DNA from 4 places in the Alkalibaculum bacchi genome. Region 4 is predicted to be linked to each of the others. Evidence: riboswitches for the same ligand, from Rfam matches in the RefSeq annotation. Region 4 holds a riboswitch; each other region holds the start of a gene.

Region 1 (7,648 bases), on a different contig from region 4:
CTAGCTGGCTATTTAGATCTCCAGTATAACCTTTACTTGTGAGAATTTGTCTAATATCATTTCTTTGTAAATGACTTTTCAAATTCTCCTCCTTATAAAATAAAAAAGTTGAGCTACTAGTACCTTCTCTAAGGCAAAAGACCTGCAACCCAAAAAAATCGGCTATATCATCCTGATTTTTCATCCATAAATCTAACCGATTTTGACGCGAATTTAGAGTCAATAAAGAAGACGGCTTAATGGATTGTATTGTCGGAGCAACTCCAAAACCAATGGTTGCAATTAATTGATCAAGCCCTCTTAGTCTATTTAGTTTGCGAATACAGTTCCATTGTATTTGATGATCTCTCACAATAAAAGCACCTCCATGCTCTTATTGTTTCCTGTTTTTATATTAAATTTGCTTGTTAAATTTGGTATTTTATTTACCAAAAGTTTATAAGTATAGCTTGATTTCTTAGAACAATAATAAAGATATGGAAAAAAATATGTTTATACACAGATATATTATTTACGGCCTAATTGGTATATGCTTAGAGATTTTTTGGACAGGATTAGAGTCTTTACTAAACAATAATTATACAATGGAGGCGAAAACTTCAGTTTGGATGTTTTTTATCTATGGTTTGGCTGTATTCTTTGAACCAATCCACCATAAAATGAAAAGAATAAACCCTATGTTTAGAGGTCTGATTTATATGATTCTCATATACACAGTAGAGTTTTTAACTGGAGGTATACTTAAGGTTTTACTAGGCGCATGTCCGTGGAATTACACGGATTGGGGATCCTTTTATGGATTGATTACCCTATCCTTTATGCCTGTTTGGTCTGCATTAGGATTTATATTTGAAGGAATACACCATGGACTCGATACTATTGATATGAGATTAAGAGTGTAGTATAAAGCGGAAAGTGGAAAGGCTATAGCTACCGATGGTAGCTATAGCCTTTTTTAGTGCCGAGGCACATTTTCTTTACTCTGCCTATTATAATAGATTATCTTAATACTTAGTTGGTAGAGATCCTTCGCTTCGCTCAGGATGACTGAGGCAGGGGCTAGGGTCCTTTTCTCGCCTCTAGGCGAGTTAAGATTTTGCTGACCACCTTACCACCTGACTACCTTACCACCTTAGTTACTACAATTTCATCTCCAGGTCGAATAACGCCACCTTTTAACACTTTCGTAAAAATCCCTTCTGTAGGCATAATGCATTTTCCTACTTGTTGCTTTATAGCGCAACCAGTATGGCATTCTTTTCCTATTTGGGTGACTTCCATAAGCACATCGTTTATTTGTAATTTTGTGCCAACGGGTAAAGTATGTAATTCTAAACCTTCAGTAGTCAAGTTCTCAGCAAATTTACCAGCATCAAGATTTTCTACACCTAGTGCAATCATCTTATCTATACTCTCTTGGGCTAATAGACTTACTTGTCTATGCCATTTTCCACCATGGGCATCGTCCTTTAAACCAAAATCTTCAATAAAAACGCCTTCAGGTATAGGTGTCTTTATAACACCTTTTTTTTCACTTATATTAATAGCAGTTACTTTAGCCATGCCTTACCTCCAATTTGATTTTTATTTCATGTCCATATAGCAGGGTCCTTCTTTTAACAATAGTTGAACCATTGTTGAACGATCGTTAAACCATAGCTAAACAATTGTTAGTAAATATTCATCAACCACAACGGTAAGAGCATCATTCTCTACATTACTTCGCCTTTAGGCGAAATGTGGTTTTGCTGACCACCTGACCACCTATTTCTCAAACGTTCCCGACTTCCCACCAGTCTTTTTCACCAGTGTAATATCACCTATTACCATTCCCCGATCTACAGCTTTACACATATCATATATGGTTAATGCTGCAATGGAAACAGCAGTTAATGCTTCTACTTCAATTCCCGTTTTATAGGTGCATTTTGCTATAGCCGTAATTTCTATGGCTTTTTCCGCTCTATTTGGTTTTAATTCAACTTTGACAGAATCTATAGGAATATTGTGACACATGGGGATTAATTCATAGGTTTTCTTTGCCCCCATAATGCCTGCTATTCGAGCAGTAGCTAGTACATCACCTTTTGGGGTGTTCCCTTCTATAATCATATCCAAAGTCTCTAATTTCATTGATATTTTACCTACGGCGATGGCTTCTCTTTTAGTCATTTGTTTTTCCGAAACATCTACCATCTTTGCATTTCCTTTTTCGTCTATATGTGTAAGACTCATAGCTATCCTCCAATTTTATTCATACTTCTCACAGATGAGAAGTCCTTTCCAAAATTATGTCCCTGTGGCTTGTTATAAATTGTATCTTGTATTAAATGATCTAGTTTATCAGGATATTTTCGAATCGTCTCTATTAAATCAATTTCTCCATTATTTCCCAAACAAGGTTTTAGCTTACCATCGCTAGTTAATCGGATCCTATTACAAGTTGAACAAAATTTATGGCTCATAGGGCTAATAAATCCGACCTTTCCCTTGTAACCATCTATTGTATAATAGGTAGCAGGTTGACCTTTATTGCTTTTATAATCAAATACCAATTGAGGGCGAGCTTCGATGATTTCTTCATTTGGAATAATTTTATCTGAATTAGCCTCTCCAAAAGGTCCAATGGGCATAAGCTCTATAAATCGAACTTGTAAGGGCATATCCTTTGTCAACTCTATAAAAGAATCGATTTCATCGTCATTTACTCCCTTTACTAGAACAGTATTGATTTTTACAGGTTGCAAACCTATGGCCAAAGATTTTTCGATACCAGCTAGAGTATCTTTTAATTTTCCCCCTCCAGTTATATAAGAAAACTTGTCTTCTTTTAAGGAGTCCAAGCTTATGTTTAACCGAGTCAAACCAGCTTTCTTTAAGGTTTCTGCCATCTTATTTAACATAACTCCATTAGTAGTCAATGAAATATCTTCAACACCTGAAATTTTAGCAATTCTTTCAATGATTTCGCATGCATCTTTTCGAATGAGTGGCTCTCCTCCTGTAATTCGAACCTTTGAAATTCCAATTTGAGCCATAGAGCGGACTACTGATTCAATTTCCTCTGCTGTAAGGTGTTTTTCTCGTTCCTCTGCACATTGTTCTCCCTCTGAAGGAGAGCAATAAATACACTTTAAATTGCATTTTTCTGTAATTGAAATTCTCAAATATTTTATTTCTCTATTAAATCGATCCTTCATTCTTTCACATCCATTTAAGGATTTCTCCTGTATTTTGTTTTGCTTTACTTTTACATACTTAATTAAAATATACAGATTGCTTGTTGTAATTGTTTACAATTTGCATAAAGAACCAGAGATTTTTCACAAAGGAATAGAAGAAAAGGATATGAATTAATATGTAAAAAAGAGTACAAAAATTAATCATAACAATATCTTCTCCTTTTCAAATCCTCAAGAAATACCTTTCATTTCTCTCGGTCATTCGGAAGGCAAGGTCGTTTCCAAACTTACCCACGGTCAATCAACCATAGTATCCCTTAGGTTGAGCAACTCGGAGTTATTATATTTATAGTTTAATTCACGTAGACAAGGATGTCAAGTACATGAACGATAGTTTAATAATTATTTAACGATTATTCGTGTAAGGCCATGGCAAGCGACACTTCTTTATGTTACAATACAGTTAAAATACGCAAAGGAGTGTTTCTAATGATAAAGGTTGGAATCTTAACTGCCAGCGATAAAGGTCACAAAGGGGAAAGAGAAGATAAAAGCGGTAAAGTCATACAGGAAAGAGTAGCTGAAATAGATGGAGAAGTAGTTGAATACCTAGTCCTTCCCGATGAAAGAGAAGTCATTAGTAGTGCATTGATTCGAATGGCAGATGAACTACATTTAGATTTAGTTCTCACAACAGGTGGCACCGGTTTCTCTCCACGAGATATTACGCCAGAGGCTACAAAAGATATTATTGAAAGAGAAACGCCAGGCATCCCCGAAGCAATAAGAGCAGAAAGCATGAAAATCACAAACCGAGCTATGCTGTCAAGAGCTGCTGCGGGCATTCGAGGTAAGACATTAATCATCAATATGCCAGGAAGTCCAAAAGCCGTAAATGAAGCTTTAGATATAATCTTACCAGCTCTAGGTCATGGCATTGAAATCCTAAAAGGACAAAGCGGAGAGTGCGCCAGGAAATGAGAAGTTGGAAGTGAGAGTTAGAGGTGAGAGCTTGGGTAGGCTCTGGGGTCTAAGATCCTTCGCTGTCGCTCAGGATGACTAAAACAGGATCCTAAGCTAGCTTTGGGATCCTGTTGTGTCAAAGATACCGTTTTGTGTCGAAGGTATCCTTTCACCATAGCTGCTGCATTGTCATCCTGAGGCTTTAGCTGAAGGATCTTACTTTTTCTCGCCTCTAGGCGAGATTGTACCTTTCCGCTTTCAGCATTCAGCTTTCCACTAAATCGTGCGCCGATATCAGTCCTGATTCAATGGCTTCTTTTCTAAGTTCTATGTAAAGTTCTGCTTTTGTAGCGTTTTCGTAAGGGAGTACGAATAGAATTCCTATTCCTAGTGCAATCATTCCTAGTATATACCATCCAATAAAAGACAGATCCAAGACCCACATATTAAACTTATGTCCTTTTGTCATGTTCATGCTCATCTGAATGGCTACATCCGTTTCCATTTGAGGATTATCTGCTAAAATATAAGGTACCATACTATAGGAGTAAGATTTTATAATACCTGGTATAATTAGCAATAAACTCCAGAAGAAGATATAAAGATCTCGAAAGAACATGGTCTTTACAATATTTAAATAGTTGCCCTTCGTAAATCCGTATCCTAAATAGTTTAAATCTGCGCCGTATCTAGAAGATTGCACAAAGAACTTTCGCCCACCCATTTCTAAAGGATACCCTAGAAAAATACGTAAAGCAATTCCTACAAGGAGAGCAATTAGAGCAATGATACCAAAGACAGCTAAGAGATATGCTAACATCTCCCCATCCATAATGGAGTCGAAAGGGATCTCATTGCCGAAACCATTGAAATCACCATTACTGTAATTATACTCGTCTAAAAAATTCGCACCAGTCTCATTTCCCATCCGCGCTCTCATGGAAGACGAACCACCGCCAGAGCCTCCTACAATAGCTAAAATAATACTGACTAAGAAAGATTTCCAGTAGGTAACTTTCAACACGCTTTTCGCTCTCGTTTTCAATTCTGCACGAGTCCACATCATTCATCACACCTTTTCATAATATTGAATACCTTTATTATATTATATGATTCTTTATTATGATATAGATATTTTAAGATGCTTATTAATTATGCTACTGCATTTTTCATCTGAAGGAGCTTGCAACGAAGGATTTCTCAAAATAATATTAACAGGTATAAATATCAGAATAGTTGGGGTCTAATACAAGAAGTTTCATTTTAATTATCTATTACTTGCTCTTCGTCGTTCATTTGTAGAGATCCTTCGCTGGCGCTCAGGATGACTGACTCAGGGGCATCTCTATTGTTACTTTAAACAAATCCCCGTCTATATTGATGCTAAATTTGCCTCCTTGAATAGCAGTTAAACTTTGTGCTATAGACAATCCCAGTCCTGAACCTTCTGTAGTCCTAGATTCCTCGCCTCGCACAAATCTTTGTGTTAGTTCTTCTGGACTTATATCTAAGGCTTGAGCAGATACGTTTTTCATGATAATTCTTCCATAGCCATCTTCTACATCTGTTTCAATATACACTCTCGTATAGGGCATGGTGTATTTAATAACATTAGTAAATAAGTTTTCTGCTATTCGCCACATATGCTTGCCATCTGCTTGTATGAGTATATCTTCTATGATGGCATTTGCTCTGATTTCGATATTCTTCTCCTGCAATTTTTCCTCGTATTCTCCAATGGATTGTTGTACTAATTCATTAAGATCTAAAGTTTGCAATTCTACATTTAAATTGCCACTTGATGCCTTGCTCGCCTCTAATAAATCATCAATTAATTGTTTTAGTCGATTTGACTTTTCCTCTAGTATACTTACGTATTCCCTTGTATTTTCACCTTGCAAATCTTCCCGCTTCAAAAGGTCCACATAATTGATAATAGATGTAAGAGGTGTCTTTAAGTCGTGAGATACATTAGTAATGAGCTCTGTCTTTAGCCGCTCTCCTTTTATGGCATTATTTACAGCCTCTTTCATTCCATCTTTGATTCTCACAATATCTTCATAAAAACCTCTAAAAGGAACGACGATATCTTCTTCGTTGTATTTTTCTGTATAATTACCATATGCGTATTCTTTTGTTATACTCATAATCTTTTCTAGTGAACTAAGGGTTTTTTGTACATATAAAAAGGCGTATATATTAAAAGCTACAAACCCTAAAAAGGCTGCAAGACTAATAATACCATTGCCGCTTGCAAACATGAGGATTACAATAATGCCATTAGCTATTACATATATTATGAAAGATATTAAAATTCCTATGAAGAACTTCGTTCGAAAACATACTTTAAACAAATTATGACTTATCGTATTGGTCAATAAGCTTTTGTTCTTTAGCTGCCTTAGAAACGATAAACCTAGCAATAAAAACACATTCATATATGAGGCTAATAAAACTTCGCTTCTATAATCACGTGTAAAAATATCTCCTAAGCCCGTGGCAAATATAAACTCTACGGAAGATCTCAAAATTACAATAGCAAACAGCGCTATTATAATTTGTATTTCATTGTATATCTTCATAGATTTTCTAGGAATTATATTTCCATTGCTATTTCTCCCTATAATTCGCACTAGGATTCCTAGGCTTAGAATAAAAGTAATTACAGCAGCAATAAATATGGATCTCACTTTTGGATAAATACTCAAATTCCTATTAAATTCTGTACCTTCAACAAAGAATTCATCTCCCATACGGAGGGATTTATAAACAGCAGTATGAACTTTGTAATCTGTTCCCTTTAACATCTCCATGATATTGCTATTATAATTATAATATCCTTTATTATCTGCTCGATATTGATCGAAATACGCATAATTTGTTTGATTTTTTAAAAACTCTATAGGGTTATTATCTTCTATATTCGTATAAACTTCCTCTGTATTAAAATTTTCTATATAGTATAGAAAATTTACATTGTTAGAAAGATTTTGCTCAATTCTATAAAGACGATCAAATTTGTTTTGTATCTCTGAGTCTACCTGCTCTTTTACAAAGGGTTCATCAATAACGATCCCCTCAGTACTAGCAGATTCCTCTAAAACACCGTAGTGATCTCTTATCTTATCTTTTCGCAAATTCTCTTCCATGGATTTAATATTCTCTTCTGATTTTAATTCTACATAATATTCAGTAATATTGTGTATTAAATCATTATATCTCTCTTGAAATTCATCAGATTCACTATACCTTTTGGCGGTCCCTAAATCTCTTAAATAACTTCCTGCTGGATGCAGTACAAAGACACTAGCTATCATAATGATTACAAGTATAAACTTAAGTAAACCATATAAACTAAAGCTTTTCGATCTTGTATCCAATACCCCACACCACCTTTAAATATTTTGGTTCCTTTGGATTGATTTCTATTTTCTCTCGAATTCTTCGAATATGAACAGATACTGTGTTTTCCACACCATAGGAGATTTCGTTCCAGACTCTCT
Region 2 (7,648 bases), on a different contig from region 4:
CTATGGTCATGGTGGAGTATAGTGAGCTCTTTGACGAAGTTAAAGTCGCCATTTATAGCACTGTTTCTTCAGGAAGCAATATTATATCTATTGGAGAAGATCGAAAAGAAGGTCAATTAATGCTAAAAAAGGGGACCTTAGTTCGGGCTCAAGAAGTAGGGACTTTAGCATCTGTAGGTATTGAAACAGTAAAAGTATATAAAATGCCTACGCTGACGATTATTTCCACAGGAGATGAACTCGTAGGCCTTAAAGATCAGGCGAAGCTTGGTCAAATTCATGACATTAATACCTATGCCATCGAATCTATGGCAACAAAACAGGGATTTAAAGTAAAGCAGACTTATGTATTAAAAGATGAAGAAGAGCTTTTGCAAAAGGCTGTATCACAAGCTATGGAGGATAGTGATATAGTAGTAGTATCAGGAGGAAGCTCCCAAGGGAAAAAGGATATAACAGCAAAAGTTTTAAATGAGTTGTCTCAGCCTGGAGTATTCACTCATGGAATCGCCTTAAAGCCCGGTAAGCCCACTATTTTGGGTGTAGATGATAAAAGCAAAACCATCTTGATAGGACTTCCTGGCCATCCTGCAGCAGCTTTAATCGTCTTCCAGCTTATTGTAGTTTGGCTGAAAGAAACATTTGAGGAGAGACCTAAGAACATACAGGTTCTTGCTAAAATGGAGACGAATGTGGCCAGTGCACCAGGTAGGCTAACTTGTCAATTAGTAAAGCTTATTCAAAGTAATGGAGCTTATATTGCTCGCCCGATACTTGGAAAATCGGGGCTAATGAGTACATTGACAGAATCAGATGGATATATATTTATAGATCAAAATCATGAAGGACTAAACGTAGGCGAAATGGTTTATGTTCACTTACTATAGGAGGATACTATGGAAAAAAGAAATTTATATTTAAAGACCACACCTGTAGACGAAGCAATTGCAATTTATCTTAAGGCTATCAAAGAGATATGGTCGCCAATTTATGAAACCATTCCCGTAACTGCTTCTTTAAATCGAGTGACGAGACATGCAATATTTGCTAAATACTGTTCGCCTCTTTTCAATGCATCTGCCATGGATGGAATTGCAGTAAATTCGGAGAAGACAATTGGTGCTAATGAAGCTACTCCTATTGATTTAGAATTAGGAGTTGATTTTAAAGTAGTCGATACAGGAGATCCAATCAATCCACCTTACGATGCAGTTATCATGGCAGAAGATCTCATAGACATTGGTGTAGAAAATAAAGTTCGAATTGTATCTGCCGCTTCTTCGTGGCAACATATAAGATCCATTGGAGAAGATATAGTAGTAGGGGAGATGTTGTTACCCAGCAATCATAAAATACGCCCCATTGATATTAGTGTACTTCTTTCTGCAGGAATTTTAGAAGTTGAAGTGATAAAGTGTTCTGAGGTAGCTATTTTTCCTACAGGTACAGAGATTATAGAACCTACAGAAGAACCAAAAGAAGGGGATATCATTGAATCCAACTCCAGAATGTTTGAAAACATGATTACTTTACTAGGAGGCATACCTCATCGATTTCCAACTATAGAAGATGATTATGACAAGATCAAGGAAAAAATCAAAGAGGCTACAGAAAAATACGACATGGTTATTGTCAATGCAGGCTCTAGTGCGGGAACAGAAGATTATACCGTACACGTCCTTAGAGAATTAGGACAAGTATTGATTCATGGTGTGGCCATCAAACCAGGAAAGCCTGTCATACTAGCTATTGTAAATAACAAGCCTGTAATAGGCTTACCAGGGTACCCTGTATCTGCTTATATAGGATTTGAAAACTTTGTAATACCTGTAATAAACATGTTTAGTGGACAAGCAAAGGACAAAACGAATGAAGTTGAAGCTGTTATCACCAAAAGGCTTGTGTCCAGCTTAAAACACAAGGAATACGTAAGGGTAAAAGTAGGTAGTGTAGGTGGTAAGATTGTGGCAGCGCCATTGGCGAGAGGTGCTGGAGCAGCTATGTCTTTAGTTCGTGCAGATGGCTTTTGTGTCATCGATCAAAATAGCGAAGGCGTTGAAGCAGGCGAAAAAGTAAAGATTGAATTATATAGAAGCTTACAAGAAATTGAAAATACCGTCGTAGTCATAGGTAGCCACGATTTAATTTTAGATGTAATAGGGGATATGATGCCAAATACCCATCCAAATACTTTTGTGTCTAGCACTCATGTCGGTAGTATGGGTGGGCTTATGGCATTAATGAGAAAAGAAGCTCACATGGCTCCTATTCACCTTTTAGATGAAAAAACAGGAGAGTATAATATAAATTATATAAAGAGAATGTTTAAAGATCCTATGGCCCTTATAAAAGGAGTAGGGCGTATACAAGGTTTAATTGTGAAAAAAGGAAACCCATTACATATTCAAGGAATAGACGATTTAAAAAACCATCGATTTGTAAATCGGCAAAGGGGAGCAGGCACTAGATTGCTATTTGATTACAAATTAATGGAGATGGGCATTTCTCCAGACGAGATTAAAGGCTATGATCGAGAAGCCTCAACTCATATGGCAGTAGCTGCTTTAGTGGGAAGTAATAGTGCAGATGTAGGAATGGGCATCCAGTCTGCTGCGAAAGCTATGGATTTAGATTTTATCCCTATAGGTGAAGAAGAATACGATTTTGCTATACCACAAACTTACCTAGACCTGCCAATTATTCAGTCCTTCCTAGATGTCCTAAAAAGTGAAAAATTCAAAGAGAGACTGCAGGAATTAGGTGGATACTCTCTGAATCGTATAGGAGAAATTCAGCTTTTAAGAGAAGAGGTATAAAGGTGCAGGGTAAAGTAGTAGGACTATATTGCAATAAAACAAAAGGGCAAGTTGGGGAACCATCACAAGTCCTTAAAATGGAAGCTGGTCAGGGAGTATTTGGTGACAGGCACAAGGGAAAGGGAGATAGGCAGGTCTCTATTACATCTGCAGAGATAAAAGACTGGATGGATAAGGAAGAAGAAAAGGGTCTTTGTTTCAATAAATTTAAGGAAAATATAACATTAGAGGGTATTCCTTTAGAGGCACTTAAAATAGGCGATGTACTAGAAATAGGACAAGTACAGCTAGGGTTGACAGAGTGTAATAAAGATTGCCACGCAGATTCATGCCAATTACCTCGCTCAAAGATGCCTTGCAAATTGATTCACAGTGAAATCTTTGCTAAAGTAATTACAAGTGGAGAAATAAAATTAGGAGACATAGTAAAACTTATCTAAGAGGGGTCCCTGTCAGGTGGTATAGCAATAGCAGAATCGGATTAAAAGAGACAAAAGAGGTGCTTATATGGAAGAAAACATTTATCAAGAGTTTGATGTGCTAAAAATTGAAAAAGAAGAAGACAAATTTTATACAAAAGAAGTAGTAAAGAAGATCATCTCCGAAATTTCTCTAAAGATTATCGTCAATGGAGAAGAATTGGTTTCCCTTCTCTGTTTAAATCAGTACGAAGTAGAATTGACTCTTGGTTTTCTTTACAATGATGGGGTTATTAACTCTTATGAGGATATAAAAGAAATCTACTATAATGAGCGAATGCAGGCAGTTATTGTGGAGCTAAAAGAGGAAATAAAAGTCAACAGGCAAGAGAGCTTAAGGAGTGTGACTTCTGGTTGTGGTCAATGTTATACCTACATTAACCCCCTAAAGAAAAGCCAGTACTTTTCAGCTGATAGTAAGACAGTATATCCTATTGAGACCATATTAAGCAGTATGAAGAACTTTATGCACAAATCTGAAATATTCCGAGAAATAGGCGGCGTCCATAGCGTATTGTTTTATACCCCAGAATATCAAATATTAAATGAAGATATAGGAAGGCACAATTGCTTTGATAAGATAACAGGTATTTTACTAAAAGAAGGTAAAATGGACTTGTGTGAAAACAGCATTGTCTTTGTTAGTGGGCGAATATCTTCGGAAATAATGACGAAAATCATTAGATTAGGTGCTCCTATTCTAGTCTCGAGATCTACTCCTACCTCTGCTGCAGTAAAATTAGGGCAGGAATACAATATTACTCTACTAGGGTATGTTAGAGGAGATCAAGGAAATATCTATTCTGCACCAGAGAGGATTTCATTTTAGCGTAAAAGTTGGAAAGCAGAAAGTGGAAAACCAACGCGCCTAACGATTGCTGGACTAATGTTCAACAATTGTTTCTTACATAGAACTTACAACGTAGAACTTAGAGCGAGTACCGAAGGCACTCTGCTTGACAATTTAAACACAATCGAGTTACAATAGAGTAGTAAAAGCTCCGATTTTTGCAACCTAAGGACAAGTTCTATGGTTGCAAAAACGTAAGGGTGGTGCTGTAAACGGTACTGCCTTCCATTTTGAAAAGGAGGAAGATATATGTTTATAAAAAAATCATGGATTTCTAAATTATCTATTTTATTACTTATTTCACTTTTGATTTTCTCATTTACTGCTTGCAGTAATAAGGCAAATGAAACCACAGAAGAACCAAAACAAGTTACAGAAGAAAATAATACACCTGAGGACAATACTGCTGGTGACAAAGAAATTACTCTTGCTACTACTACAAGTGTAAACGATTCAGGGCTGATGGATTATTTGACACCAATGTTTGAAAAAGAAACTGGCTACACTCTTGATGTAGTTTCTCAAGGAACAGGACAAGCTCTTCAAACAGGTAGAGATGGCAATGCAGATGTCTTATTGATTCATGCGAAAGCTGATGAAGAGAAGTTTGTAGAAGAAGGATATGGATTAGAAAGAGTTGAAATCATGTACAATTACTTTGTAATTGTTGGACCTAGCGATAATCCAGCTAAAATTGCTGAAGGAGATACTGCAGCAGATGGCTTTAAGAAGATTGCAGACACAAAGTCTACATTTGTTTCTAGAGGAGATGAGTCTGGTACTCACAAAAAAGAATTAAAAATATGGGAAGCGAATTCTATAAAACCAGAGGGAGATTGGTACATGTCTGCAGGAAAGGGCATGGGAGATGTTCTTCAAATGGCTAGTGAAGAAGGCGCATATACTATAACAGATAAAGCTACTTACCTTTCTATGAAAGACAAGCTTGAGCTTGACATTATTGTAGGCGAATCAGATGATTTAATGAATCAATATACAGTAATCCAAGCTAATCCTGATAAATTGGAAGGCATCAATAAAGAAGGCGCAGATGCTTATTTAAAATGGATTACTTCAGATGAAGTTTTAGCTAAAATTGGTGAATTTGGTAAAGAAGAATACGGCGATGCATTATTCTCTATAAATTATCAAGGGAAATAAATAATGTTATAACAAGTCAAGAAACAGAGTACTAAGGAGCTTTTATAATAATCCAAGCCGGCGTGGGTGCTAGCTTATGAATCTTGATTTGTTATGGTGAAAAAAGGTCGCTGCCCATAGCGACCTTTTGTATATTAAGAGAGTACCTTAGGACTGGGAGGGACAATGAATCAGATACTGACGAGTTTAATCGAAGCATTAAAATTAATTACATCTTTAGATAGAGAAGTATATATGATTATTCTTCTATCCTTAATTGTGTCCATTTCCAGCACCACTATTGCAGCTCTTGGCGCCATTCCAACAGGAATTTTTATTGGAAGCAGAGAGTTTAAAGGGAAAAAGATTCTTGTGCGGCTGATCAATACTTTTATGGGAATACCACCAGTGGTGGCAGGTCTTGTGGTATATATGATTCTATCGAGAAAAGGGCCCCTAGGATTTCTTGATATCTTATTTACACCTGTTGCTATGATTATTGCACAAGTCTTAATCATCTTTCCTATTGTCACTGGGCTCATTATTTCAGCTGTAAAATCAAAAGTAAAGATCATTTGGGAGACTGGAAAAGGCATTGGTTTAGGGGATGGGAAAATATTAAGATTGCTATTTCACGAGTGCAGATATCCTATTATTTCAGCCATTATAGCTGGCTATGGGAGGGCTATTTCCGAAGTAGGAGCAATTACTCTTGTAGGAGGAAATATTCAATTTAGAACTAGAGTAATGACTACGGCTATTGTTCTTGAGACTGGAAAGGGAAATTTTGATATTGCCCTCGCCTTAGGTATCATATTATTAAGTATTTCTTTTGTCATAAATTATTTTGCCCATCACATTCAGGAGAAACGCTAATGAAAGTAAAGATAGAAGGTATAAGAAAAGTCTATAATGAAAAAGAAGTTGTACATGTGAACCATTACCAGTTTAGTGCAGGGAAAATCTATGCGATTATAGGCGGAAATGGGGCAGGAAAGACAACTTTACTGCGAATGATCGCAGGAGTTGAACAACCTACTAAAGGAACCATTTACTACAATGGACAACCTCATATTGATCATGACAAAGTCTCGTATATGCCTCAACAAATCTATTTGTTTGATACTACAGTCTTAAAAAATGTATCCTTAGGAATAGATAAAGGAAAAGGAAGTTCTCAGAGGATACAGGAAGCTTTAAAGTATGTAGGTATGAATGAATTCTCAAATAAAAATGCGTTACAACTATCTGGTGGAGAATCACAAAGAGTGGCTATCGCAAGATTATTAGTAAGAAAAAGGGCGTTGATTCTCATGGACGAGCCATCTTCATCTACAGACATTACAGGAAATAAACTTCTTGCAGATTATTTGAGGAGAGTGAACAAACTTGAGCGCAGCACCATTATATTTGTCACTCATAATCCTGCACTAGCTAGCAAAGTAGCAGATGAATGCGTATTTATGGCAAAAGGTAAAATAGTAGAAGCAGGAACATCAAAAGATATTATATATTCACCTAAAACGCCAGAACTACAAACCTTTATAGAAAACTGGAAAATATAGAAGAAAGTGCCTTTTGGCACCTTCTTCGCCATCAGCGGTCAGCAATCAGTATTTTGCCACCACAGGTAGCTTAAAGATTTGCTGGTTTAGGAGCCAATGTACTATTGACTATACTTTGAATACATAAGTATACTTTGCTGCTACTGAATGTAGCTAAAATGCTGGTAGCTGGTCGCTGGCGGCTGGTGACTGAATGTTAAAGTATAGAGGAACCTCTCAAGTTTCCAAACTTCTAATGGACCAACTTTTCTGCACTACATTAATTTCTTGCATACAAAGCGCTATGTGTAGCTTTATACAGGCAATCCGTTATAACATCTGCCATTTCCATAACAAAACTCAATCGGACTTGATGAATATTGGCGTTATTAAATTTATCCATAGTGTCTACAACTCCTATTAAAGAGTAGTCTCCAATAGGTGGTAGCTTTTTTCCTACACCCTTTCCAGGGTATATAGGACCTTCTCTAAATTGAATAGTGCCCACAGATTTTTTGTTTCCAAGAGAAGCATCTACTGCAATGATACTGTGATTAGAGTAATTTGCTTTTAGCAATTCAAGTTTTTCTTCTAAATTCATAGCATGAATAGGTTCGTTTATAGTGCCATATACAGGATATCTAACGTCTAAATTTTTTAAATTGTATCCTACTAATGGTCCTAAACTATCGCCAATACATCGATCTGTTCCTATACATACTACCACAAAAGGGGAACTACATATTCTTTTTAATGGGATGCTGAGCAAAGTGCTCGCATTAACATCTTTTATATGGAATTTGAGCGATTCAAAAATAT
Region 3 (7,648 bases), on a different contig from region 4:
CCATGCTTTTTCAAATTTCTTGATAACGTCTGGGTTAGCAACTTTTTGGTATCCTGGGAAGTCTGTAGGAAGAGCTCCCATGTCGCAAGCGCCTTGAACATTGTTTTGTCCTCTTAGTGGATTTACGCCACAAGCATATTTTCCAATATTACCACATAATAAGGCCATATTAGATACACTCATAACGCCTTCTGTTCCACTGCTGTGTTGTGTAACACCCATTGCGTATAAAATAGACGCAGTTGGTGCAGTTGCGTACATTTTTGCAGCTTTTACTAGATCATTTGAGTCAATTCCACAAATGCGAGCTACTACTTCTGGTGTATACTCTTTTACTACTTCTTTTAATTCTTCAAAACCTTCTGTACGACTATTTACATATTCTTTATCTAAAAGATCTTCTTTAATAATTACGTGCATCATTCCATTTAATAGAGGAATGTTTGTACCTGGTTTAATTTGAAGGAAAAGATCTGCTTGTTTTGCCAACGGTATTTCTCTTGGCTCAGCTACAATTAGTTTAGCACCTTTATTTAGCCCTTGTCTTACATTCATACCGATAACGGGATGAGTTTCTGTAGTATTAGAACCTATAATAAAATAAAGGTCGCTATCTTTCACTTCATCGATGGTGTTAGTCATGGCTCCTGAACCTAGAGTTGTAGCCAAGCCTGCTACTGTAGACGCATGGCAAAGTCTTGCACAGTGATCCACATTGTTGGTTCCAATAGCTGCACGCATCATCTTCTGGAATATGTAATTTTCTTCATTTGTACAACGAGCGCTAGATAGTCCAGCAAAAGCATCTGGTCCGCTTTCTTTTTTAATAGCGTTCATTTTATCTAGTATAAGAGTAAGCGCTTCTTCCCAAGATGCTTCACGGAAGACACCATTTTCTTTAATTAATGGAGTTTTTAATCTATCATTAGAGCGTACGAAGTCGTATCCGTATCTTCCCTTTACGCATAATCTTCCGTCGTTTGCCTTTGTACCTTCTACAGCTGATATCCCGACGATGTCATCGCCCTTCATATGTAAATACATTTGGCAGCCTACACCACAGTATGGGCATGTAGTACGTACTTTAGTGATATCCCAAGCCCTACCTTTACCTACAGATTTTTTACTAACTAAAGCCCCTGTAGGACATACTTGAACACAATTTCCACATTGAACGCAACTAGATTCTCCCATGCCGTCGTTATAGTCACATATGACCTCAGAAGAAGATCCTCTGTAACCTACAGATAAGACTTTATTACCTACTAAATCACTACAAACTGTAACACATTTATTACAAAGGATACATTTTCTGTTGTCCCTTGTAATCATGACGCTTGAATCGTCTATGATTTGCTCTGGTAAAGATTCCATTTTAAATGCTGGCATATGAATCCCTAAATCATAAGCTGCACTTTGTAAGCTACAATCTCCATTGGCTTCACAAGACATACAATCGTGTTGGCCATTAGAAATCAATAAGTTTACGATATTTCGGCGAGCACTTAGTACATCTGGTGATGCTGTATGAATAACCATACCATCATATATTTTTTGATTACATGCTGGTGCTAACTTCTTTGACCCGACGATTTCTACGACACATATTCTACATGAAAAAGTATCGTGAACGCCGTCAAGGTGACAAAAAGTTGGTATATGTATTCCATTTTCTTTGGCTACTTGAAGTATGTTTTTTCCTTCTTCTGCCTGTATTATCTTATTATCAATTGTTATTGTAATCATCGTCAACCTCCTCCTTTTATTCGTCTACTATTTCGTTATGGCGTCAAACGGACAATCTTGATAACATACGCCACACTTAATACATGCTTCTTGATCTATGACAAATGGTATTTCTGCTTTCTTGTCTCCAGTAATGGCATTTACTGGGCAATTCTTTTTACAAATACCACAGCTCTTACAAGTGTCTTCTTGGATTTCATAAGCCGTTAAGTTTCTACATACTCCTGCGGAACACTTGTGGTTTAAGATATGATCTTCGTATTCTGATCTAAAGTATTTTAAGGTACTTAAAACAGGATTTGGTGCGGTTTGTCCTAATGCACATAGGGACGATTTTTGGATATCTTTTGCTAACTGCTCTAAATCATCGAGGTCATCTAGCGTTCCTTTTCCTTCTGTGATTTTGTCTAGGAGTTCCATCATTCTTCTCGTTCCTAAACGACATGGAGTACATTTTCCACAGGACTCGTCTACAGTAAACTCTAAGAAAAATCTTGAGATGTCCACCATACAAGTATCTTCGTCCATAACAACCATACCACCAGAGCCTACGATAGAACCAATTTTAGCAAGGGATTCAAAGTCTACTGGAGTATCCATTAAGTCTAGTGGAATACATCCACCTGATGGACCACCTGTTTGTACTGCCTTTAATGCTTTACCGTTTGTTACGCCACCACCGATATCGTTAACGATTTCATTTAATGGCATACCCATTGGTACTTCAACAAGTCCAGCGTTTTCTACTTTTCCTACAAGCGCAAATACTTTCGTTCCAGGTGATTTTTCTGTACCAATGCTTCTAAACCATTCTGCTCCCTTTTGGAAGATAATAGGCACACATGCAAGGGTTTCAACATTGTTTAGAATGGTAGGCTTTTGCCATAGACCTTTGTGAGAAGTTCTTGGTGGCTTCATTCTTGGCATTCCTCTGTTCCCTTGAATGGATTCCATAAGAGCTGTACCTTCACCACATACAAACGCTCCAGATCCAAGACGTAAATCAAGGTCAAAATCAAAACCAGATCCTAATATATTTTTACCTAGTAAGCCATATTCTCTCGCTTGTTCGATAGCAATGCGTAGCATTTTAACTGCTACTGGATACTCTGCTCGAACGTAGATATACCCTTGACTAGCACCAACTGCATAAGCGCCAATGGCCATTCCTTCTATAACAGCATGAGGGTCGTTTTCAAGGATATTACGATCCATGTAAGCACCTGGATCTCCCTCATCGGCGTTACAAAGGAAGTATTTTTGATTGGCTTGGATGCCATACGCCTCGTTCCACTTTCTTCCAGTAGGGAAACCTGCGCCTCCTCTTCCTCGAAGGTTTGCTTCTGTCATTAGATCAATTACATCCTTTTGCGTTTTTTCAGACAGAACTTGCTCTAATGCACGGTAACCATCAAATGCTATGTAATCATCAATATTTTTAGGATCAATTAAACCACTATTTTTTAATGCAACTCTTGTTTGCTTTTTATAGTAATCTCCAGCTAAGACAAGACGACCGTCTCTCATCTCTGCTGTGCCGTTTGCTAATAATTTTGCTTCTAATTCTGGTTTGTGAGACTCACGAATACGATGTAGTTCTTCTCTATTAATCAACGCACTCAACCTCCTGACTGTATTTCGCTATTATATCCTTAACATCAGACTTTTTAACCTTTGCATAAACGTCTTCATCAACTACAACTACTGGTGCTTTACTACAATCTCCTACACATCTACAATCTGTAATAGAGAATTGAAGATTTGGAGTCGTTTCACCACCTTTTATTCCTAAGATATTTTCAAATTCTTCTAAAATATCTTGTGCGCCTTTTACATAGCATGCCGTTCCTAGACAAATGCTAATATTGTGCTTGCCTTTAGGAATAAAGGTAAATTGAGAGTAATAAGTCGCCACGCCAAATACTTTTGATGCAGGTACGGCTAATCCACTAGCGATCATTTCCATGATTTCTTGTGGTAGATACCCAAATTTAACCTGAGCTTCTTGTAGGACTGGAATCAAAGCCCCAGGCATTTTTCTGTGTTCTAAAATAAACTCCTTAAACTCTAGGATTTTTTCTTTGTTCTTTTCAAGATCAAAGGTAAACTCCATACATACTTCCCCCTTTTGTTTTTTATATTAATTTAAGTAAATCTATAACATGATATTTTACATGCCTATGCATAAGGAATGGACTATGTACATAATATCCATATATTAATACATAAGTCAACATGTTATTTAATTAACAATTATGGCGTCAATGTACCATAAACTGAAACTAATACCATAAAGTAAAACTTTTTTTTGCCAAATAAAAAGAAAGGTAAAGGCTTGAAAGATTCACATATTGTATTTGTATACAAGAACAATACTTACTACTTGCGTACAATACGATATTCATGTGACCTTTTCAAGGTCTTCTCCTTTCCGCAATGGGAGGCGTTATCGTTTCCGATAATACCCTATAGATTCATTATTCCTAGATTTTATCCTTAGATACAATGAATTCGGAGTTTATATAATTTATAAAACTAGTATAACGTTTTTTTTTTTAAATGTCTAGCAAAATTAGAAATTTTGTCTTATATACAACTTATTTTAACTTGTACAGAGATTATTTTACAATACATTCAGTGAGGTTCTAGAGCAAGAAAGTACCTTTGGCACTTTAGCCATCAGCAATCAGCTGCCAGCTATCAGTGCTAGGATCGAGTCTCACAAGTCAAACATTCACCTACACATAAAGATAGTTTATATAATAGTTGAATTCAAAAATGAACTTTCGTAATATATAAAAAAAGCGATCAGCTGATGTTCGCTAATCGCTAATTGTATTATCATATTAAAGTAGTCGTAGTCCTCCATTACCTAGCTTTGCCAAATCCCCTCTCTTGATTTCTATATTAGCAAGTAAGCAAGGAAATATGAGATCAAAGCTAAAATGCTTATTGTAGATGCCCCCTCCTGGAATACCTACAATCTGTACATCTCCAATTTTACCTAATGCCATCATGCAACCAGGTAAAACAGGGAGCCCGTAGAGCACATCTTCTGCACCTGCCTTAATAATCCCCTCTAGAGTTACATCATCTGGATCTACGGAAAGACCAGCTGTAGCTATGATTAAATCTGCCCCAGATTGAATAAGCTCTTGTATTTTACTGCTGATTTTCTCTGGATTATCAGGGGCTATTTCTCTAGCAACAACCTGGCAGCCGTAGGTCTCCACTTTTAACTTTATAATTTCTGTGTACTTATCTTCTATTTTATTTTCATATATTTCTGTTCCAGTAATGAGAATTCCTACTTTTGCCTTTCTAAAGGGCATTACTTTTATAAGAGGTTCTTCTCCTAATATATTTATTGCTTTTAAATAGTCCTCATTAGAAATGTATAAAGGTATGGCTCTTGTGCCTGCTATGAGTTGATCTTTTTTTACAAGAGTATTATTTTTTAGTGTAGCGCAGATCACGCCAAAGGAATTGTTAAACTTACAAAGTTTATCTTCATCAAAGATAAGTATTCCATCATACTCGGCAATAAAGTTTATTTTGCCTTCTTGTGCGGCACTATTTGCCAATACACCTTGACCTTTCATGGCAGATGCAAAGCTTAATGCTACTTCATTCTCGTGTTTATACTCTTTTATAAAAGGATTATTTTCCTCTACATATAAGTAATTCTTTCCAATCATTTTAAGTTTCTCTATGTCTTCTTCCTGGATTACATGACCCTTATAAAATTCCGTTCTCTTTTCTGTCTTTGATATTTTTGCAATATCATGAAGTAAGTGAAATCCAATAGATTCTTCTACTCTTGTTTTGTTCAATGATAGAGTATCCTTTACTTTTGGATTACCATTTTCATCAATGAGATCATAAGGCAATTCTTGTGCACATCCCCTGCATATACTGCCATGTGATTTAGGATATGTTTCATCACAAATAGGGCATACTACTGTTTTCCCCATCTTTTTCTTTTTTAAATGTTTTTTATGTACTTTTGTTGGCTCTATAGAAAATAATGAAGTTCCTGCATCAATCATTTCCTTGAACAGTAACTCCGTGTCCTGTTGATCCTTTGATTTTTGTTTTAAAAACCATGTCTCTACTTCATGCCATTTTTTAAGTTGGAATCTGTCTAAAAATACTCTTATGCCAACACCTGTATACTTATCGTAAAAAACAGCTGCAAAACGACCAAAATCTAGTATCTTCAACCACCCATTCCCTACAGAGCAAGGAGTCAAAAGCTGAATAGCATCCGGTAAACAAGTTTTTGTCTCGCAGATCACATCAAACAAGATGTCTCTTGGTAAGTTTTCTATGGCAATATTCACCATAAAACCTCCCAGTAAAACACCTGGTGCTACAGTACCGTGAAAGGCCTCTATTGTATTTTTATATTCTTCATAAGTTAAATTGCCAAATTTCATATATCCACCTCTATATTTGTTTTATTAGTTTCTAGTTCTTAATCACTAGCAGAAATCGTCTTCGATGATTTCGTTGTAAGTTCTACGTAATATCACTTAGTTACCGCCAATAACTAAGAATTAAAAACCTATTAACAATAGTTGGACGATCGTTGAGTAATGGTTAAACTATTATCAAGCAATCACTTTAAAAACAAGTGGAAGAAGTATTGAATACTCCTCCACTTATTTTAAAATAGGGAAATTCTTCTTTTGAATTTAACTACTATTTAAGCTATCTTTCTACGTAGTTGAATCTTCGACCTGTAAGACTTTACCCTAGCACTAGTGGGTAATTGCTGATAGCTGATAGCTAAAGTGCCAAGACACTTTCTTGTTAAGATATTTTTTCTATTGCTACAGCACAAGCCTTATACTCTGGTGTCTTTGTAATACTGTCTTTTCCTGTAGAAGTAGTTAACCAGTTGGCATTGTTTTCAAAGTAGTGAATTGCCATCCAAACAAGCCCTGGTTGAATTCTTTCAGAAACTCTTGCAGTCACTTTAACTTCACCTCTTCGAGATCTAACGATGATCTTTTCACCATGTTCAATGCCAAGTCGTTTCGCATCTACATCGGAAATATCTGCGTATTCTTCTGGCAATAAATCATTAAGGCCTTTTGCTCTTCCTGTTTGAGTTCTAGTATGATAATGATATAATCTTCTTCCTGTACTCAATGTAAATGGATACTCTTCATCTGGCACTTCTGTTGGTGGTCTCCAGTCTAAATCTGATAGATATGCTTTTCCACCAGGGCGAGCAAAGTTTCCATTCATATGTAATATTTGTGTGCCTGGGTCTTCAACTGACCTACATGGCCATTGGATACCATCTTCTTCTATCTTATCAAAAGTAAGACCTTTAAAATTATCTGCTAATGGAGCTACTTCATTATCCCAGATTTCTGGCCCGCTACTAGCTTCCCAGTTGTGACCAAAGCGTTTAGCCACTTCTTTAAATATCCACCAATTTGGTTTTGCATCTCCTGGAGCATCTTTTATCTTACGAACTCTACTTACTCTTCTTTCACAGTTTGTAAAAGTTCCATCGTCTTCACTCCATGCAGCAGCTGGGAATATAACATCTGCATATTGAGTAGTCTCTGTCATGAACAAGTCATTACAAACTACGAATTCTGCTGCTTCTAAACAACTTATAACATGGCTAATGTCTGGCTCTGTAGCGACGATATTTTCTCCAAAGATCCAGAGTGCTTTTTGTTCACCTGTTTTTAAGCCATCCATCATGTCTGGAATCATTTTACCTAATTGATCTGGTAAGTTTTCAACGCCCCATGCTTTTTCAAATTTTTCTCTTGCTTTAGGGTCTACAACATATTGATAGCCGTGATATGTATTTGGAAGAGCTCCCATATCACAAGCTCCTTGTACATTGTTTTGTCCTCTTAGTGGGTTTACACCT
Region 4 (7,648 bases):
TCCATAATTATTTGACGTTCATATCTCATTCTTCTACCTCCTAAGTGAAGAAGATTGTTATATATCCTCCATATTTTATCCTTTATCTTAGAATACCATCTGTTAATATAATATACTATAGTTTTTTGCTATTTATTAACAATGTCTTAAAGATACACTAAAGGGGTGATTGATTATCACCCCTTTAGTAGTTTATTATTTAATTGTAAACAAATCCTTCTATCTTCGTATTGGCAAAGTATAGATGGAACCACTACATTTGCAGCTTGCTTCAAATATATTATAATTTTATTATAACAAGTCCTTCATTAAAGAATATCTGTTATGTTCAGCCACCTCCTACAGGTGGAAAGATGGCTAGAATATCTCCTTCTTTTATGTAATCATCTAATTTAGCATGTCGTCCATTTATTAGATAGATTGCAACATCCTCATAAGGAATTTGAAGATAGTCAAGCACTTCGTACGCATTTTTATAGGTCTTAGGGTCTAAAAACTGTACTTTTTCTCTCCCTTCTCTAAATGTTGCAAAAAGCCTCACTTCAATCATCTACATTAACCTCCTAACACTTAAAATTAGAAAACATCCCAACAGATGTCTTTCTTCTAAAAGAAAAGTCATCTATTGGGATATAAAATTATTTAATATAGATACTATTTATCTAACCCAAGGCGTGCTAGAGTCTCTTCAGTTGGGAACGCATTTTCCCATCCACGTGCTTCGTAATATTCAGGTAATGTAATGTTTATTTTACTTAACATGCCTTTTGAAGGACCATTTGTAATAGGCTCTTCTGTTAAACGCTTTGGTAATCCATCATCTTCTGACTTCATTCCAGCAGCTTTGTTAAACATACGTTCAATATTATAGATTCTTTCTCCTACAAGAAGAAGTTCTTCTGCAGTATATTCTGTTCCTGTAGCTGCATTTAATAGATTTGCATATTCATCTGCACCTAGTGCAAAAGATGTAAATAAACATAATCCCATAGAATCGATAACAGCGGTTAAATCTTGGAAGATTTTAGTCAAAGCAGCTTTTCCTTCTATTTCTGTACGATCTGCAGGAGCTGGCAGTCCTAAAACTTCTGGAGATATAGTATAAGAACGAACATGGCATCCGCCTCTATTGCTAGTAGCATAACCAATACCAATTCCTTGGATTCCACGAGCATCATAAGCAGGAATCTCTAATTTTTTTACAGTCATAGATAGCTCTGGATGACCATAGTGCTCACATAAAGCCATAGATCCTTGTGCCATTAATTTAGCTAATGGACTTTTTCCTTCTCCGATTCTTCTAGTCCACTCAACAATGGCTTTTGAACTTCCGAAAGCAAGTGGAATGCCATCACATTCTTCTTCTTTAATATAGCCATTATCATAAAGTTCCATAGCAGATGCAATCGTACATGGTGTTGAAATAGCATCTAGACCATACTCGTTACATAGATAGTTTGCTTCATTAATAGCCTCTAAATCATTTACATCACAGTTACTTCCATATGCCCATAATGGTTCATACTCTGGTCCGCCAGTTATTTTACCCTTTAGATCAATAACTCGACCACAACCGATAGGGCATCTATGGCAAAATCCTTGTTTAACAAGGTGATTGTCTTTTAGTGTTTCACCAGATATGTCATCAGCTTTATCATAATAAGATTCTTGCCAGTTTCGAGTTGGAAGGGATCCTGTGCTATTAATAATATTAACTAATACTGCTGTACCAAAAGATGGAAGTCCACCACTTGTTACACCGTTTTCTTTAATTTTTGCGAGACAAGCTTTAGTAGCTTCTTTTAATTTGTCAGCATCATTTGGTTCAATAACTGTTTTCGTAGCTGTAACTGTAATGGCCTTTAAGTTCTTAGATCCCATAACAGCACCTACGCCACTTCTACCTGCAGCACGGTGTTTGTCGTTCATAATTGCTGCCATTAGAGACAGATTCTCTCCAGCAGGTCCAATATTAAGTACAGAACACTTAGGATAAACTTCTTTTAATAAATCATCTACTTCTTCACTTAGTTTTCCCATGTATTGGTCTGCAGGAAGGATTTCAATTTTTTCATCTTCAATATTTATGTACACAGGTTTATCCGATTTGCCTTCAACGATAAGCGCATCCCATCCTGCGTATTTTAATTTTGCGCCCCAAACACCACCAGAGTTTGAACTGGCAATAAAATTATTTAGTGGTGACTTTGTAACAACCATGTATCTACCTGCCGTAGGTGAGGATGTACCTGTCATTGGTCCAGGAATATAGACAAGTTTATTTTGCTCTGATAAAGGATCAACAGTAGCTATTCCTTCATCATAAATGATTTTTGTTCCTAGGCCTCTTCCGCCAATGAATTTTTTTGCTAGGTCAAAGTCAAGTTCTTCCGTTTGAATTACTCCTGTAGAAAGATTAATTCTCGCTAGTTTACCATTGTAAGCAGTTTTCATTAAAAAAAACCTCCTTATATTTATCACGCATTCTATGCCTGCGTGTATTGTTAACGATTAACAATTCAAGCTACATAGAATCCTTTCCAAACACGGGAGGCATTAATTAAACGGTTAATACCCAATGGTTATATTTCCTGCTAATATAACTCGGATTCTTTATTTATACTTTTATTATAATATACAATTCATATTTTTTCAACAATACATAATAATAGTTTTATGCTCTAGAAATCTACTTCTTTTCCTTCGTAAGCATATTCAAACAATTTTTTCATTTCTGCAACAGATATTTCTCTAGGATTGGTTCCTGTACAAGGATCTCCTACAGCTAATTCTGCAACTTCGTCTATGTTTGATTTGAATTTTTCTTCTGTTACACCAAATTCTTTTAGAGATCCTGGCATTCCCATTGAAGCTCTTAAATCTTTAACTGCTTGAACTAATGCTGCAACTAATTCATCTGTTGTTTCACCTTTTAATCCAAGTCTCTTCGCTAAGTCTGCATAGTCTGCTGCTGCTACTTTAGCATTAAACTGAATAACATATGGTAAATAGATTGCGTTTGAACGACCATGTGCTATACCATAATGATGTGAAGATTTATGAGCCATTGAGTGAACGATTCCAAGAATAGCATTAGAGAAAGACATACCTGCCATCATTTGAGCAACGTGCATTTCACCTCTTGCTTCCATATCGCCTTCAAAAGATTTATGTAAGTTGTCAAAAATCATTTCTGTCGATTTGATTGTTAACCCATCAGAAATAGGATTTTTTGCAGTTGCTACATATGCTTCAAAATTATGTGTTAAAGCATCCATTCCAGTATCAGCTACAAGTGTTTTAGATAAGCCTTTAACCAGATTTGTGTCAGCGATTGCAATATCTGGAGTTAAATTGTAGTCTGCAAGAGGATATTTAAAGCTTGTTTCATCATCTGTTATTACTGAGAATGAAGTAACTTCTGTACCAGTACCACTTGTAGTTGCTATAGCAATAAATTGTGCCTTTTGTCTTAATGGTGGTAGTGAGAATGGTTTTGTAGCTTCTTCCAAAGTCATTTCTGGATATTCATAGAACAACCACATAGCTTTTGCAGCGTCTATTGGTGAGCCGCCACCAATGGCAACGATTACGTCAGGTTGGAATTTTTTCATTGCTTCAGCGCCACGTTTAACAGTATTGATTCCAGGATCAGCTTCAACGCCATAGAATAATTCTGTTTCGATATTGGCTTCTTTTAATAAACTTTCGATTTTAGGAATAGTTCCGTCTTTAATTAATCTTTCCGAACCGAAAACCAATATTGCCTTTTTACCTTTAACATCTTTTAAATGATCGATCGCATTTTCACCATAATAAATATCTCTTGGTACAGTAAATCTTAGCATAATAATTTCCTCCTAATTTATAATTATTTTGATTCTTCTTAATTGTAAGATAATTATCAAACTTCCGCAAGTACTTACTTTTAAGTAGTCTAGTTACTTAAATCACTGAATTGAAAAAAATTTAATCAGATTTTATACTTTAATCCCTTACAGGTCAAGAATTTGCGTGTTCTTTAAGACTCAAAAAAACTGTTAAATTGTCAAATGATATTATATAAATATTTTTTTTATAATCAATATTTAATATAATATGTGAATGAAATCGATTTATGATAATATTTAATTTAACAATCATTAAAATATAAATGTTTAAACCACCTTGAGCTGAGACTTTGTGCAAAAAAGAATCCAAGCCTTTTGACTTGGACTTTTTTTAATTTTCGATCTTTTCATATTCTACTGATCTATACAATTCTATTCTATCCTCTAAAGTTGGATGAGTGTGATACCATATTTTATAGATATTAGACGGGCGTGGTAAACCTAGACTTGTTTTTGTTAATTTTTCCATGGCACTGACCGCAGATTCCCTATCCTCTGTTAGTGAAATTTCATATCGATCCGCCTCAATTTCCATACTACGAGATAGGTAGCTAGAAATAGGATTAGATAAAAATGAAAACAGATTGAGCATTATAATCAACAAAGGAATGGATGCATAAGTACATAAGTCTTTGAAGCCAAAAGCACCATTGGATAATTTAAGAATGCATGTTGACAAACGGTATACTAAGTAAATAATCAAGAATATGCTAATGGAACTAATAATAATGCTCTTGCCTATATGACCTTTTTCATAATGTCCAATCTCATGAGCAGTAATGCTTAATACCTCATCTTCCTCTAAATTATTAATCGTTGTATCCCACAGGACAATCCTTTTAGAATCGAAAATACCTGTCATATAGGCATTCATAGTTTTTGTATCTTTGCTCTTATCTACTTTATAGATCCCAGCATCTTCTATACCTGCTTTTGAGAGCAATCCTTCAATTTCTTGACCAAGCTTCTCATCTTCAATTGAGGTATATTCATTAAAAATCGGATCAATCACTAGGGGTGAAATAAAGGTAATAAAAATTATTATCGGTATAATAATCAGAGCTATTTTAAACCACCAAGTCTTAGGATGTTTATAAATAATAAGGTATGGAATCCATAAAAATAGCGAAATAATCAAATCATTAATTAAAAATTCTTTTATATTTATTTCAAGCCACCTAAAAAAACTCTGATCGCTTAGTCCGTATTTATGAGGTAAGATATAAGATGAATAAAAATCTAGTGGCAAACTAATAAGAAATATCAGACTAAAAAATATCATTCCATAAAGAATACCTGATTGAAACACCCCCTTCCTATTTCCTGCTAAAGTGCTTATCCTCTGTGAAAAACCTGAAGTTAAGAAAAGCAAAGGGATTATAAAGGTAAGTAGTAATCGAACTCCCCAAACCTTTAAATTATCCTTTCGAAAAGAGTAAGCTTCCTCTTGTAACTGTGGATATTCTACCCTAAGGTCATTCATATTATTTATTTCAGCAAAATAAACCACCATTATAAAAAGTATTAATAATGCAAAAAACAACACCATCGCCCTCTGTAACTTTTTGTTCACTCCATCACCTTCCTATCTATAAATTCTTATAACAGGATAAAAATCAATTATACAGAGACTTAAATATTGTCTCCTAAATCTTTATATATGATTTATAACTTTATATTATTACCAAAATTAATTGTATCCTAAAAAGGAATCCAAGATTATCTTCTTGGATTCCTTTTTCACTTACTTTAAGATTAAAGCTTGATTAACTATTCATTACCTTTGACCTTAACTCCTGCCCCAGTCACCCTAGGGCGCAGCGAAGGATCTTGACCTAAAAGGAATGCAATATGCTGATGACTGACAGCTGGTAGCTAGAGTGTCGCAGACACTCATTTCCTGTTTTTAATATAATCAATAAAAGCATCCGCCTGTTTAAACAAATAGGAAGAGCTTGCTGTTAGTTCAAGTTTTCCATCCTCATTAACCTGTTCCATTCCATGGGCAATACTAAGGCGAGGACGATTCATTACGTCCATATTCGTAAAGCTTAATAAAGTCACTAAATGATCTTGGGCAACTAAAGTACCTGAGAGACCTGGTGTTATTCCACTGATTGCCGCTGGTTTTCTACTTAGGACATGTCCTTCTACTTCGCTAAATGGTCTAGACAGCCAATCAATTGTATTTTTTAGTACACCTGAGAAAAAGTGATTGTATTCAGGTGCAAAAAACCATACCCCATCTGCTACCTTTACTTTTTCTCTTATTCTCTGGACTTCTTCTGGCGCCGGATACTCTATATCCTGATTGAAAAATGGAACACCGCTAATGTTAAGGATTTCAAAATTCGCTTTGCCCTCTACATAACTCTGTGCTATTTTAGCAAGCTGAAGGTTTAAGGAGTCCTTTCTCAAAGAACCTACTATGGCCACAATATTAATCTTATCCATTTACAATTCTCCTTTACAATATGATTAGAATATTTCACTATAGCTATTTTACCATAATGATGTAGTATCTTTGTATTGTAAAACAGTTAATAATCCTCTGATGTAAGATATGTATTAATTTTAATCTTGATATGTCTAAATATAAAGTTCCATATTTTTCACGAAACTATTTAGAAAGAAATTTCTAAGCTTTATTACAAAATTAGCTTCTATTTCTTCCTCAATGTTTGTTTATAAAAGAATCAAATATAACACAAAAAACGCGCAAAAGCTTTTAATATACTAGATAATGTTATAAGATGGTAATAATATCTTAATTATCAGTTCGAAAGTTGGTGTGTAAAATATGAATTCTGATGTTTCTGATAAAATGAAGAAATCCAACCCTATTATATATAATCAACTCTCTGATTATAAATTTGCTATAATCAGCTTTCTTGTTTCTGGATTAATTTTTTATTCTGTTCGATTTTTAGAAAAATACATATATCAAGTTTTTGGAACGAACCAATATCTAATTTTTCATACGATAGTTGAATTTGCAAGCATTATCATGTGTGTAGCTAGTTTTCTTGTGGTTTACTATGTTGGAGATCGAGATAAAAGGCTCAGAATAAAGGTATTAGCAGGAGTATTACTCCTTGTAGGGTGTATAGACTTTTGGCACACCTTTTCTTACAATGGAATGCCTGGTTTATTAGTACCAAGTTCTGTACAAGGAGCTACTACATATTGGATTATTGGACGATTTATATTAGCAGGAGGAATACTACTTTGTAGTTTCATCTCAATAGATGTAAACGTGCATTCTATACGTAAAAGCATTCTTGTAGGTTTACCTTTATTTCTATCACTTTTTATTCTTTATATTCTAAGTTACTATCCTACCGTATTACCTCCCCTCTTCATCGAGGGCGAAGGGCTTACTCCTTTAAAAAATTGGTTAGAATATGTAATTATTTTAATGATGTTTATCGCCTTTATTAAATTTCTTATAGAATATGGAAAAAGCAAACGCAATACACTTGCCTATATGATTGTAGCCCTAATTGTAAGTATGTTTTCTGAACTTGCTTTTACAAATTATGGTAATGTTTACGATACTTATAATCTTTTAGGTCATGTCTATAAATTAATTGCATCTTATATGATTTTTAGGTTACTGTTTATCTTCAATATTAATTATCCCTATGAAGAGCTGGATAAAGCAGAAAAAGAGATTAGCAAATACGCAAACAACTTAGAAGTATTAGTACGGCACAGGACAGAAGAAGTTGAAATTGCAAATGAACAATTGTTACAAG

Evidence for each region. A riboswitch is a leader RNA that binds a small molecule or an ion and turns the genes downstream of it on or off. The one in region 4 is predicted to bind molybdenum cofactor.
Region 1: another riboswitch for molybdenum cofactor. It lies ahead of moaA (GTP 3',8-cyclase MoaA); the one in region 4 lies ahead of DES36_RS12105 (aldehyde ferredoxin oxidoreductase family protein).
Region 2: another riboswitch for molybdenum cofactor. It lies ahead of DES36_RS09240 (ABC transporter substrate-binding protein); the one in region 4 lies ahead of DES36_RS12105 (aldehyde ferredoxin oxidoreductase family protein).
Region 3: another riboswitch for molybdenum cofactor. It lies ahead of nuoE (NADH-quinone oxidoreductase subunit NuoE); the one in region 4 lies ahead of DES36_RS12105 (aldehyde ferredoxin oxidoreductase family protein).

What each region holds. Positions count from the first base shown of each region.
Region 1 covers NZ_QNRX01000006.1:22,594-30,241, forward strand. Annotated here, with positions in the region: gene DES36_RS05630 (DUF3793 family protein) at 1-352, opposite strand, end outside; gene DES36_RS05635 (putative ABC transporter permease) at 477-902, shown strand; gene DES36_RS05640 (MOSC domain-containing protein) at 1,120-1,563, opposite strand; gene moaC (cyclic pyranopterin monophosphate synthase MoaC) at 1,765-2,241, opposite strand; gene moaA (GTP 3',8-cyclase MoaA) at 2,238-3,200, opposite strand; molybdenum cofactor riboswitch at 3,383-3,531, opposite strand; gene DES36_RS05655 (MogA/MoaB family molybdenum cofactor biosynthesis protein) at 3,672-4,163, shown strand; gene DES36_RS05660 (DUF975 family protein) at 4,411-5,208, opposite strand; gene DES36_RS05665 (sensor histidine kinase) at 5,465-7,525, opposite strand; gene DES36_RS05670 (response regulator transcription factor) at 7,500-7,648, opposite strand, start outside.
Region 2 covers NZ_QNRX01000011.1:55,783-63,430, forward strand. Annotated here, with positions in the region: gene DES36_RS09220 (molybdopterin molybdotransferase MoeA) at 1-887, shown strand, start outside; gene DES36_RS09225 (molybdopterin biosynthesis protein) at 897-2,816, shown strand; gene DES36_RS09230 (MOSC domain-containing protein) at 2,819-3,256, shown strand; gene fdhD (formate dehydrogenase accessory sulfurtransferase FdhD) at 3,324-4,124, shown strand; molybdenum cofactor riboswitch at 4,283-4,402, shown strand; gene DES36_RS09240 (ABC transporter substrate-binding protein) at 4,395-5,306, shown strand; gene DES36_RS09245 (ABC transporter permease) at 5,472-6,161, shown strand; gene DES36_RS09250 (ABC transporter ATP-binding protein) at 6,161-6,850, shown strand; gene yyaC (spore protease YyaC) at 7,110-7,648, opposite strand, start outside.
Region 3 covers NZ_QNRX01000011.1:46,527-54,174, reverse strand. Annotated here, with positions in the region: gene fdhF (formate dehydrogenase subunit alpha) at 1-1,746, opposite strand, end outside; gene DES36_RS09210 (NADH-ubiquinone oxidoreductase-F iron-sulfur binding region domain-containing protein) at 1,774-3,360, opposite strand; gene nuoE (NADH-quinone oxidoreductase subunit NuoE) at 3,353-3,859, opposite strand; molybdenum cofactor riboswitch at 4,155-4,275, opposite strand; gene DES36_RS09200 (FmdE family protein) at 4,593-6,185, opposite strand; gene fdhF (formate dehydrogenase subunit alpha) at 6,562-7,648, opposite strand, start outside.
Region 4 covers NZ_QNRX01000018.1:29,520-37,167, reverse strand. Annotated here, with positions in the region: gene DES36_RS12115 (HesA/MoeB/ThiF family protein) at 1-29, opposite strand, end outside; gene DES36_RS12110 (MoaD/ThiS family protein) at 329-550, opposite strand; gene DES36_RS12105 (aldehyde ferredoxin oxidoreductase family protein) at 655-2,454, opposite strand; molybdenum cofactor riboswitch at 2,518-2,622, opposite strand; gene DES36_RS12100 (iron-containing alcohol dehydrogenase) at 2,682-3,848, opposite strand; gene DES36_RS12095 (M48 family metallopeptidase) at 4,222-5,463, opposite strand; gene DES36_RS12090 (NADPH-dependent FMN reductase) at 5,784-6,344, opposite strand; gene DES36_RS12085 (MASE3 domain-containing protein) at 6,691-7,648, shown strand, end outside.